Regions from separate parts of the Kitasatospora sp. NPDC056327 genome, predicted to be linked through region 2. Evidence: riboswitches for the same ligand, from Rfam matches in the RefSeq annotation. Region 2 holds a riboswitch; the other holds the start of a gene.
What was found. A riboswitch is a leader RNA that binds a small molecule or an ion and turns the genes downstream of it on or off. The one in region 2 is predicted to bind cyclic di-AMP.
Positions count from the first base shown of each region.

Region 1: another riboswitch for cyclic di-AMP. It lies ahead of ACFCX4_RS09540 (hypothetical protein); the one in region 2 lies ahead of ACFCX4_RS03980 (NlpC/P60 family protein).

Region 1 is NZ_JBHJRC010000044.1:20,466-26,007, reverse strand. It holds gene ACFCX4_RS09555 (TetR/AcrR family transcriptional regulator) at 59-679, shown strand; gene ACFCX4_RS09550 (alpha/beta hydrolase) at 912-2,060, shown strand; gene ACFCX4_RS09545 (hypothetical protein) at 2,128-2,457, opposite strand; cyclic di-AMP (ydaO/yuaA leader) riboswitch at 2,858-2,983, shown strand; gene ACFCX4_RS09540 (hypothetical protein) at 2,986-4,302, shown strand; gene ACFCX4_RS09535 (hypothetical protein) at 4,333-4,998, opposite strand; gene ACFCX4_RS09530 (IclR family transcriptional regulator) at 5,216-5,542, opposite strand, start outside.
Region 2 is NZ_JBHJRC010000014.1:38,746-44,287, forward strand. It holds gene ACFCX4_RS03970 (hypothetical protein) at 1-512, opposite strand, end outside; gene ACFCX4_RS03975 (NlpC/P60 family protein) at 569-1,633, opposite strand; gene ACFCX4_RS03980 (NlpC/P60 family protein) at 1,886-3,064, opposite strand; cyclic di-AMP (ydaO/yuaA leader) riboswitch at 3,075-3,231, opposite strand; gene ACFCX4_RS03985 (NlpC/P60 family protein) at 3,640-4,683, opposite strand; gene ACFCX4_RS03990 (NYN domain-containing protein) at 4,894-5,542, opposite strand, start outside.

The DNA of each region.
Region 1 (5,542 bases), on a different contig from region 2:
TGATGTGCCGGAGATGCATGATGTGCAGGGTGTCGTACCGTCCGCGTACGCTGAGCCGGTGACCGGACGCCCCACCCTGAACCAGCGCCGCCGCGAGACCACCCGGCTGGAGATCGCCCGGGCCGCGGCCGGGCTGTTCGCCGCCCGGGGCGCCGAGGCCGTCACCGCGGAGGAGATCGCCCAGGCCTCGGGCATCTCGCTGCGCACCTTCTACCGCTACTTCTCGGAGAAGGAGGACGCCGTCGCCCCGCTGCTCGCGGCCGGCGGCGAGCGCTGGGTGCGGCTGTTCACCGAGAGCGCCGCCGACCTGCCGGTCCGCGAGGCGCTGGAGCGCTCCGCCGCCGACTCGCTGAGCCCCGCCGACGCGCACGCCGCCGAGGCCATGCGGTGGACCCGGGACCTGCTGCGCGACCGGCGGCTCGGCACGGTCTGGCAGCGGGTGCACGCCGACTCCGAGGGGCGGCTGCTGGCCGCGATCACCGACCGCTGCCCCCCGGGCACCGACGCGCTGGAGATCCGGCTCGCCGCGGCCGCCGCCACCGCCGCGATCCGGGTCGCCCTGGAGGAGTGGGCGTTCTCCGACGCCCCGGTCACCGGCCCCGGCTCGCCCCGCGAACTCGGCGCCCGCTGCGTGCGCGAACTCACCGGCGGCCTGGCGCTCTGGGCCGCCCTCGGCTGATGCCGCGCCCCGGCCGGCGACCCGCCCCGCCCCGGCGCCGCCACCGCCGCTCCTCCTCCGGGCCGAGCGCGTTCCCGCTGGTCGGCGGGGGCGGAGCGGTCCGCGCGGACGCTAGGCTGAGGGGTCGCGCGCCGGTGAACGGCTCCCCGGCGGACGGGGGGAACCGGGGCGGCCCTCCCGGGTGTCCTTCCCCCGGGGGCGGGGGAGTACGAGGCGTGGGAGCAAACACGACATGGGTCTGACGAGCCACAAGGTGCTGGCACTGACCGTCCTGATCGCCGTCGCGGCGATGGCCGCCACGGTCTGGCTGTGGCCGAGACTGTCGAGGCGCGGCTGGCGGGCGGTCCTCGGCCGGATCGGCGCCCTGCTCGCCACCCAGCTGACGGTGCTCGCCGCACTCGGTCTGGTTGCCAACAACTACTTCGCGTTCTACAGCAGTTGGGACGACCTGCTGGGCACCGGCGACAGCGGGCCGGTGGTCATCCAGAACAAGGTGGACGCCTCCGGCCGGCTGCGCGTGGAGACCATCGGGCACGCCGAGGTGCAGGGCGGCGGCGCGCTCGGCCGGGACCGCGAGAAGTCCGGCGAGATCCGCGAGGTCCGCATCGACGGCGCCACCACCCGGCTCTCCACCGACGGGTACGTGTACCTGCCGCCGCAGTACTTCCAGCCGGAGTACGAGCAGAAGCAGTTCCCGGTCCTGATCGTCAGCACCGGTTTCCCCGGCATCGCCAAGAACCTCGTCACCCGGCTGAACTACCCGGGCGCGGCACTCAGGCTCCTCCAGGAGGGGCGCATGCAGCCGACCGTGATGGTGCTGGTGCGCCCCTCGCCGGCGCTGCCGCAGGACACCGAGTGCGAGGACATCCCGGGCGGAGCGCAGTCCGAGACGTACTTCAGCAAGGACGTGCCCTCGGCGATCCAGGCGACCTACCGGGTCTCCGCCGATCCGAGGGCCTGGGCGTTCATGGGCAACTCGACCGGCGGCTACTGCGCCCTCAAGCTGGCGATGCGTCACCCGGAGGTCTACCCGACCGCCGTCTCGCTGTCCGGCTACTACCAGGCCGCCGAGGACCCGTCCACCGGTGACCTCTTCAAGGGCAGCGGCCAGCGGCGCAACGAGGCCGATCTGATGTGGCGGCTCAGGAACCTGCCGCAGCCCGGGATCTCCGTGCTGCTGGCCGGCACCAGGGAGGGCGACGGCCAGTACCGGCACGAGACCGAGGCGTTCGTGGCCGCCGTGCGCAGCCCGATGAAGGTGTCCTACAGCATGCTGGCCACCGGCGGGCACAACTTCGAGACCTGGAGCAAGCTGCTCCCGTCCTCGCTGGAGTGGATCTCCCAGCGCCTGGTCGTCCCGGGAGCCGGGCAGTCGGCCTGACCCCCGGGGCCGCCCCGGCCGGTGGACCCGGCCGGGCCCGGGCGGCAGGGCCCCCGGGCGCGGTCGCTCAGACCACCCGCTCCAGCGTGCCGGTGTGCAGCTCGCCGACCCGGCCGCCCTCGCCCTCGTACGTCCAGAACGCCCGGACCGTCATCCGGGCGAGGTCCATGACGTGGCTGACGGTGATGCCGCTGACCTCGGTCCAGCTCACGAAGTAGATCTGCGGACCGACCTCGGCGACGTGCAGGGTGACGTCCTCCCACTGGCCCGCCGACTCGCCCAGGCCCTCCCAGCGCAGCCGCTTGCCGTCGGCCGAGTAGGCGTTGCGGAAGGCCGCGCCGTTGTCGACCCGGAACAGGTAGGTGCGGCCGGCGAAGGCGGGCAGGGACACGGTCATGGCGGGACGGGTCTCCTCGTCTCTGGAGGCGGTGCTCGGTGCGGCCCGGACGGCTCCGGGCACGATGGATCCCCAACCTATCCGACCACCTCGCCCCGGCGGCGCACTTTCCCCGCCGGACCCGCCACCGTGGACGGCCCGCGACCCCGGCGGACGGTCCGGCGGGGACCCCGGGCGGTCCGGTGCCGTCCCAACGGATCGACTCCGCCGGACCGTTGATCATCGGCCGGGAGGGGGTGTGAGCTGCGCGACAACCTTCCCGGGGAAGTTGTCCGTGCTCGCACGGACTGCCTAGCCTGCAGAGACGTCCGCCACAGCGGACCCCGCCGTCGGGACGCCGAGTCCTGTCCACCCGCCGGCCGGCAACCGAGCACCACGGCGGACGGGAGCGGGGGACCCAGGTCAGTGCCCGCCCGTGCGCTCCGGCGCCCGGGCCGCGGCTAGGGGTGAAGCCGTTTCCCGACGGCCGGGCAACCTCAGCGCCCGAACCCGACAGCTCACCCCGCAGGCGTCGCAGAGGACCCTGCCATGACCACTGCCCCGCAGCAGCCCGCCCCGCCCGCCTCCGGCGAACCGGACGGCCCGGCCGCCCGCCGCGCGTTCGGCCGCCGGCCCGCCGCCCGCCACGCCCGGCCCTCCCGCCGCGGCCGCACCGCCGCCCTCGCCGCCACGGGGGCACTCGCCGTCACCGGTGCCGGACTGCTCGGCGGCGTGCCGGCCGTCACCGGTGCCCGGGCCGCCACTCTGCCGACCGTCACCCAGGACCGGCTCGCCCCGGCCACCATGGTCGCGGGCAAGGCGTCGACCGCCTCGCTCACCGTGCACTCCTCGGCCTGCTTCACGGCCAGGACGCTCGGAGTCGGGGTCCGCGACGCGGCCGGCCGCAACCTCGACTTCCCCGGCAGCACCGCCGACGCCCGGATCTGCCCCGGTGGTCTGACGGTCGCCACCGGTGCGCGGACGCTGCCGGCCGGCACGTACACCCAGTTCGGCTTCTGGCAGGACGCGGCGGGCGCCTGGCACAACCTGCCCTCCCGGGAGCTGGTGGTCTCCCCGGCCACGACCACCCCGACGCCCACCCCGACGCCCACGCCGACCCCCATCCCGACGCCGACGCCGACCCCCACGCCGACCCCCACCCCCGGCACCGGGATACCCGTCACCGGCAAGCAGCTGACCTGGTCCGAGGAGTTCAGCGGCCCGATCGCCTACGGGACCCGCTGGACCGGCGACCGCAGCAGCTCCTACCGCTACGGCAACCACAACCCGGACGACAACAAGCTCGACTGGCTGAACCGGAACAACGTCTCCGTCTCCGGCGGCGTCGCGACCTTCACCGCCAAGCCGGGCGCCAACACGCTGGAGAACGGCAAGCAGTCCTGGGACACCGGTCTGCTCACCACCGAGTACTCCGGCGAGGGCTTCCAGGTGAAGGCCGGCGACTACGCCGAGACCCGGGTCAGGCTCCCGGCCGGCACCGGCGCCTGGCCGGCCCTGTGGACCTGGAAGAACGGCAACGGGGAGATCGACTCCTTCGAGTACCACCCCGACAACCCGAACCTGCTGGAGCTGACCAACCACGTCAACCCGGGCCACCTCTACCACACCGACGCCAAGGCGATAGCCAAGGACGGCTGGGTCACCATCGGCACCCACTACGGCGCCGGCTCCGTCGACTGGTACGTCAACGGGGTCAAGGTGTACTCGGACGGCAAGGGCGTCGGCGCCGGCTGGTCCGCGTACCTGATCCTCAACCTGTCGCTGAGCGCGGGGAACTACCACCCCGCGCCCCAGGGCACCGCGCCGATCACCTTCGCCGCGGACTACCTCCGCGTCTACCGGTAACCGGCGCGTCCACCGGGCCGCGTCCGGCGCTCAGACCGCCGGGCGCGGCTCGGTCGTCTCGACGACCGCGATCTCGAACGGCTGGCGGTTGTTCTCCGGGTGCCGGTCGTCGGCGCTGCGCAGCGACACCCAGCCGCCGGTCAGCGTGCCGGGGGCCGGGAGCGACGCCGCCAGCCGGACCGGGATCAGCGCCGTCGCGCTGCGGTACTTCGGCAGGCCGGGCGGGAAGCTGCAGCGGACCCGGTGGCCGTCCTGGAAGGCGTAGCAGTTCTCGGGGAAGAACGGTTCTTCGGCGGTGACGCCGTCGGGCAGGGTGACCACCACGGTGAACGGCGAGGCGGTGGTGTCCGGGCCGAGGTTGCCGACGAAGGCGTGCACCGTGGTGGTGCCGCCGGGCGGGGCCGCGTCCGGGTCCAGCCGCACCACGTAGAGGTCGGAGTCCGACGGCAGGGCCGCCGCGGCCGGGTCGGCGGCCGGCCCGGGGGCCTGCGCGCCGGGGTCGGCGGCGGTCCCCGGACCGGCCGCGCCGGGATCCGCCGTGCCCGGCTCGGTCACCGGGTCCGTGACGGGCGGGACGACCGGCGTGCCGACCGGTGCCGGGGCGCCCGCCCCCGGTGCGGACGCCTGGCCGTCCGGTGGACAGTCCGTCGCCCACGCCTGCCCGGCGGCCAGTGCCACCACCGTGCCCCCAACCACCAGGGACCTACCGAAGATTCCTCGAACGGATCCGCTGCGGGCCATCGCCGCTCACCCTGCCCTCCGTGTCCGGCGCCCCGCGCCGTCGCGGGCCGCGTCCGCACCAGCGTGGCCGACCGCCCGGCCTGGACCGGGACAACCCGCCCTCGGGTGGCTCGAACGGACGAACGCCCACGGCCGGTCGGCCCGCCGTCGGGAGCGGCCGGTCACCGGGCCGTCAGGGGGCCAGGACCTGCCCGAGCCGGGCCGCGATCGCGTGCATCACCGGGACCAGGGAGGCCGTGCCGGCCTGCTCCTCCAGGGCCCGGATCCGGGCCTCCGGGCCGGAGACCGAGAGCGCCGTCGGGGCCGGCGCGCCCGGCACGGGGAGCGCGACGCAGCGCACGCCGATCTCCTGCTCCTGGTCGTCGACCATGAAGCCGTGCCCGCGCGCCCCGGCGAGCAGGCGCATCAGCTCCTGCGGGTCGGTCACGGTGTGCGGGGTGAGCGCGGGCAGCGGGCCCGGGCCGAGGACGGCGCGCGCCTCCTCCTCCGGCAGCTGCGC
Region 2 (5,542 bases):
GGCAGTTCCAGCAGCAGCCGGCCGGCCCGGGCGGTGCCCCAGAGCGCCTCCACGGCGGCCACCGCGCGGTCGCCGACCACGGTCGGGGCGAGGTCGCCGGTGCCCGCGCCGTCGACCGCGAGCACCAGGCAGCGCCCGCCGGCGGCGGCCCGGACGGTACCGAGGTCCCACAGCGGCGGCGGACCGCCCGTGCCCTCCTCGGACTCGACCCGCGGGCCGGCCGCGGAGCGGACCAGCACCAGCCGACGCGGGTGGACGACCGGCTGCTCGTCGTAGCCGGTCACGGAGACGGTCAGCTCCGCGGTGGCGGTGCACCGTCCGGCCGCGTCCACCGGGCCGAGCACCAGGTTGCGGTAGCCGGTCCGCAGCGGCAGCGCGGGCGGACCGGCGGTCAGCGCCCGGGCCCGGGCGTCGAGCAGTTCCAGGACGCCGGCGCGCTCGTCCGCGGCCGCGGCGGCGGGCCCCGCCGGCACGGCCCCGGGCAGCGAGAGCTGGGCCGCGGCGCCGGCCACGAGCAGCAGGGCGGTGCGCCGCGACGGCCGGCGGCCGTCGGCGGGATCCGGGCGGCTCAGAGCCGGATCACCCCCGCGAGCGGCATCGCGCCGACGCTCTCGTAGCGGACCCTCGCGCCGGGGTAGGGGGCGTGCACGATCACCCCGCCGCCGGCGTACATCCCGACGTGGTGCATGTCCCGGTAGAAGATCACCAGGTCTCCCGGCCGCGCTTCGGAGAGGCTGACCCGCCGGCCGGCGTACGCCTGGGCCTGCGAGGTGCGCGGCAGGGTCACTCCGGCCTGCCGCCAGCTCCAGTACATCAGACCCGAACAGTCGAACGCCTTGGGCCCGGTGGATCCGTACACGTAGGGCGAGCCGATCATCCGCACCGCGGCGGCCAGTGCGGCGGCGCCGCGCTCGGAGGCCGGCGGGGCGGTGCCGAAGTCCAGCCGGTCGGTGCCGCGGGTGGCCCGCTGCTCCGCCTCCCGGGCGTCCTGGGCGGCGAGCCGGGCCCGCTCCACCGCGCCGAGGCCGTTGAGCAGCTTCTGCGCCTTGGTGAGCCGCTGCTGGATCTGCTGCTTGCCCTCGGCCAGCGCCTTGCGGGTCTGCTCCAGTTCGGCCAGCTTGGCACCGGTCTCGGCACGGCGCTGGTCGAGCACCCGCTGACGGCCCAGCACCTCGTGCAGGGTCTCGTTCTGCCGCTCGGCGGCCTGGTCGAGGCTGCGGGCCCGCGCGAGGTAGCCCTCGGGGTCGGTGGCGAGCATCAGCTGGACGGTCTGCGCCATGCCGCCGGCGCGGTACTCGGCGCCGGCCACGGTGGCGAGGTCGCCGCGCAGCCGGTTGAGCTCGTCCTGGGCGACGGCGATCTGCTGCTGCAGCGTGCCGGTCTCCTGCTGGAGCCGCTGCTGGGCCTCCTGGGCGGCGTTGAACCGCTCGGAGGCCTGCTCGGCCTCGTCGTAGAGCTGCTCCACCTGCGCCTTGACGTCCTTGCGGTCGGCCGGGGCGTCGGGCGAGCCGGGCGCGGCCTGGGCGCTGCCGCCGGCCGCCACGGCCAGCGCGGTGGTGGCCGCCGCGGTGAGCACCAGCGCCCGGGCGAGCGCGTGCGCACCTGACAGCGGGGAACGGCGGTGCACGGCCATGCGACGTCGGCTCCGATCCTGGGCCCGGCCCGCCGCCGCACCGGGGCGGGGCGGCTGTCGACGCGGGGCGTCCGGTGGCAGACGTTAGCGAGTCCGGGCAACCGATTCCAAACCCCTCCGAACCCGAATATTCAGACACTTATCGGACGTCAGATCGGTTCGCGGACCGAGGGTCCCGAGCCCGCCGGGAAAAGCCGCAGGCCCGGCCTCCCGCACGGGGGGACCGGGCCTGCGGCGGATGCCGACCGGGGGTCAGATGCGCACGATCACGTTGATCGGCATGTTGGACGCGGCCTCGTAGCGGACCGAGGCGCCCGGCTTCGGGGCGTGGATGACCTGGCCGCCGCCCACGTAGATGCCCACGTGGTGACGGTCGCCGTAGAAGATCACCAGGTCGCCGGGCTGGGCCTTGGAGATGTCCTTGCCGATCTGGGTGCCGGCGGTGGCCTGCGCCTGCGAGGTGCGCGGCAGCGACACGTTCGCCTGGGCGTACGCCCAGCCGGTGAGGCCGGAGCAGTCGAAGGAGTTGGGGCCGGTGGCGCCGTAGACGTACGGGGAGCCGAGCTTGCTCTCCGCGGCGGCGATCGCGGCGGCGGCGCGCGAACCGTTGGCGGCCGGGGCGGCGGGCGCGGCCGGGGCGGCCGGCTTGGTGGCGGCCGGGGCCGTGGAGCCGGTGGACGGCGCGCTCAGGTTGCTGCGGTTCTCGTCGCGGGAGGCGCGCTCGGCGTCGGCCTTCTCCTTGGCGGCCTTGGCGGCCTCGGCCTTGGCGGCGTCCGCCTTCGCCTTGGCCTCGGCGGCGGCCTTCTCCTCGGCGGCGCGGATGGCCTGACGCTCCTGCTCGGTGAGCGTGTTGAGCAGGTCCTGGGCCTTCTGCAGCTTGCCCTGGACCTCCTCCTTGGAGGCCTTCAGCTGCTGGGTGGTGGTCTCCAGCTCGCCGAGCTTGGTCTGGGTCTCGGTGCGGTCCTGGTCCAGCCTGCGCTGCTGCTCCTGGAGCTCCTTCAGCGCACCGGACTGGGTCGAACCGGCCTGGTTCAGGGCGTCGGCCTGGCTGAGGAAGTTGTCCGGGCTGGCGGAGAGCATCAGCTGGACGGTCTGCGATATGCCGCCCGTGCGGTACTGCTCGCCGGCGATCTCGGAGAGGCCGCCCTGGGCCTCGATCACCACGGCCTGCTGACGGGCCACCTTGTCCTGCAGCTCGGCGACCTGCTTCTGAAGCTCCTGCTGCTTGGCCTGGGCACCGTTGTACTTCTCGGTGGCGACCTCGGCCTCGATGTTGAGCTGGTCGACCTGCTCCTTGACCTGGTCCTTGGTGGGCGCGGGGTCGGCGTGGGCGCCGGACTGCGCGGACAGGGCAACGGCAGCGGCGGCGACACCGGTCAGGATCGAGACGCGGGTGCGGCCGGCGGGCTTGGGACGACGATGGGACGCCACGAAGGCGGACTCCTTCTTCCTCATCCGCCTACCGGGTGAGCTGACGGGTTCGGGCGGAAGCGTGCCCTACGACGCCTCACCGCCCGCTCGCGCGGCCGACCTGGCGCCGATTCACCCCGGAGGAACGTGGTTCCCCGGCTCCGCTCCACCGTGGGCCCCGACTGCTGGATCCCACACGTGACGGGCCGTCCAGGCCCCGCCCCGCTGCTTCGCGAACTCGGCGGCGAACCCCGCCGCCACCCAGGCTGGGTGATCGACTGTGCGTGGTTCGAAGCAAGACCCTAGTAACAGATCCGTGATCCGTTCAAATCCTTGTCAGAAAAAAGCCGGAAGAATACCCAAGTTCCTTTGTGAATATGACCGAATGTGATCACACCCCCACGGCGGGCTGATCATTCACCGCAGACCGGTCGAACGCCCGACCGAAACGCCCGCGCCACCCCCGGGCGGAGGTGGCGCGGATCACAGGGGCCGCGGCCGCCCTTCCGGGCGTGTCGTGGCGGGCCGTCAGGCCCGGGCGGTGCGTCAGGTGCGCCGGGTCCGCCGGACCCGGCCGCGGACCGACGGGCGGTGCGTCAGACCCGGCGGATCGTGTTGATCTTCATGGCGTCGGCCTTCATCACCTTCACCACGTCACCGGTGCGCGGCGCGTGGACCACCATGCCGTTGCCGATGTACATCCCGACGTGGCTGCGGTCGTCGCGGTAGATGATCAGGTCGCCCGGCTGGGCCTCGGCCAGCGACGGCACCCGGGACCCGTAGTTGCCCTGGGCCTGCGAGGTGCGCGGCAGCGAGACGCCGGCCTTCCCGTACGCCCAGACCATCAGACCGGAGCAGTCGAAGGTGCTCGGGCCGGTGTCGCCCCAGCCGTAGGGCGACCCCTGCTTGCTCATCGCGAGGGAGACCGCCGCGCCCGCCTTGCCGCTCGCCTGCGGCAGGCTGCCCAGGTCGGTGCGCTCGGAGCCGCGGGAGGCCCGGTCGGCCTGCTGCTGCGCCGCCTTCAGGGCCGCGCGGTCCGCGGCGCTGAGCGAGTTCAGCAGCTCCTGGGCCTCCCGGAGCTTCTTGTTGACCTCGGCCTTGGTCTGGTTCAGGTCCTTGGTGGTGCTGTCCAGCGAGGCCAGGACGGCGGCCGCCTCGGCCTTCTGCTGATCCAGCCGGCGCTGCTGCTCCTGGAGGCCCTTGAGCGCCTCGGCCTGGCTGGAGCTGGCCTGCTGCACGCTGGAGGCCTTGTCCAGGTAGCCGGACGGGTCGGAGGTCAGCATCAGCTGGACGGACGGGTCGATGCCGCCGTTGCGGTACTGCTCGCCCGCCACCTCGGCCAGCCCGGCCTGAAGCTGGGTCATCTGCTCCTGGCCGCGCGCCACCTGGTCCTGGAGCTGGTCCGCCTGCTTGCGCAGCTGGTCCGCACGCTCCTTGGCACCGTTGTACTTCTCGGTGGCCTGCTCGGCCTCTTCCTGCAGCTGGTCGATCTGCGCCTTGACGTCGTCCTTCTTGGGCGACGGGCTCGGCGCTGCGTGGGCGGCGACCTGGGCGGAGAGAGCGACCGCGGTCGCAGCGGCAGCGGTGAGCACGGAGACCCGCGCGCGACTCGGCTGCTTGGGACGGCGGTGGGAGGCCAAGGGACAGGCTCCTTCTTCCAATGGCCTCACCCTATTGGGTGAGAATCCGGAAAATAGGTTTGACGCCAGACCCTAGTGAAGATCCACGCTTCGCGCCACTCCCCCGATCGCGTGAACCGGGCCGCGGCGCCTGACTTCACCGAATTCGCACAACGCCGCAATCCGGGCGCTGACCAGCCGTCACACCGACCGGCCCGCACCCGGGGAACGTCACGGCCTGGCCAGCCGGTTCAGCAGCAGCACCGAGGCGACGGGGCGCGCGCCCGCCTTCCGCACGCCCTCGGCGACCTCCCGGTCGGTGGAGACCACCACCACCGGGCGCCCCTGCGGCTCGGCCCGCACCAGCCGCCGGATCAGCTCGTCCGCCGTCTCCCCGGTCCGGCTGAACCGCACCCGCACGCCGCGCGGCGGCGCCATGATCACCGGCACGTCCAGGTCCTGGCCGTCGAACACGCAGGTGACCTCCGCCTGGGTGCGCTGCGCCAGCATCGCGAGCCCGCCCAGCAGCCGGATCCGCTGCTGCTCCAGCGGCAGCGTCGGGTACCCCGTCTTGGTCACGTTGTAGCCGTCCACCACCAGATGCACCTGCGGGATCGCCAGTAGCTGGTCCAGCAGCGCCGGATCGTCCTCGGCCAGACCGCGCCGCGCCACGTCGTGCGGCGACGCCGAGCCCGGCACCACCGCCTCCACCAGGTCCGCCGGACGGATCTGGGACACCGGCAGCGCCAGCTCCCGCTGCAGCCCCTGCGCCGACTGCAGCACCGTGTCCAGCAGCAGCCGCAGCCGCATGTCCTCGACGCTGCGCCCCTCGCGGGCCGACCGCCGGCCCTGCTCTGCCGTGTTCTCCAGCTCGGTGACC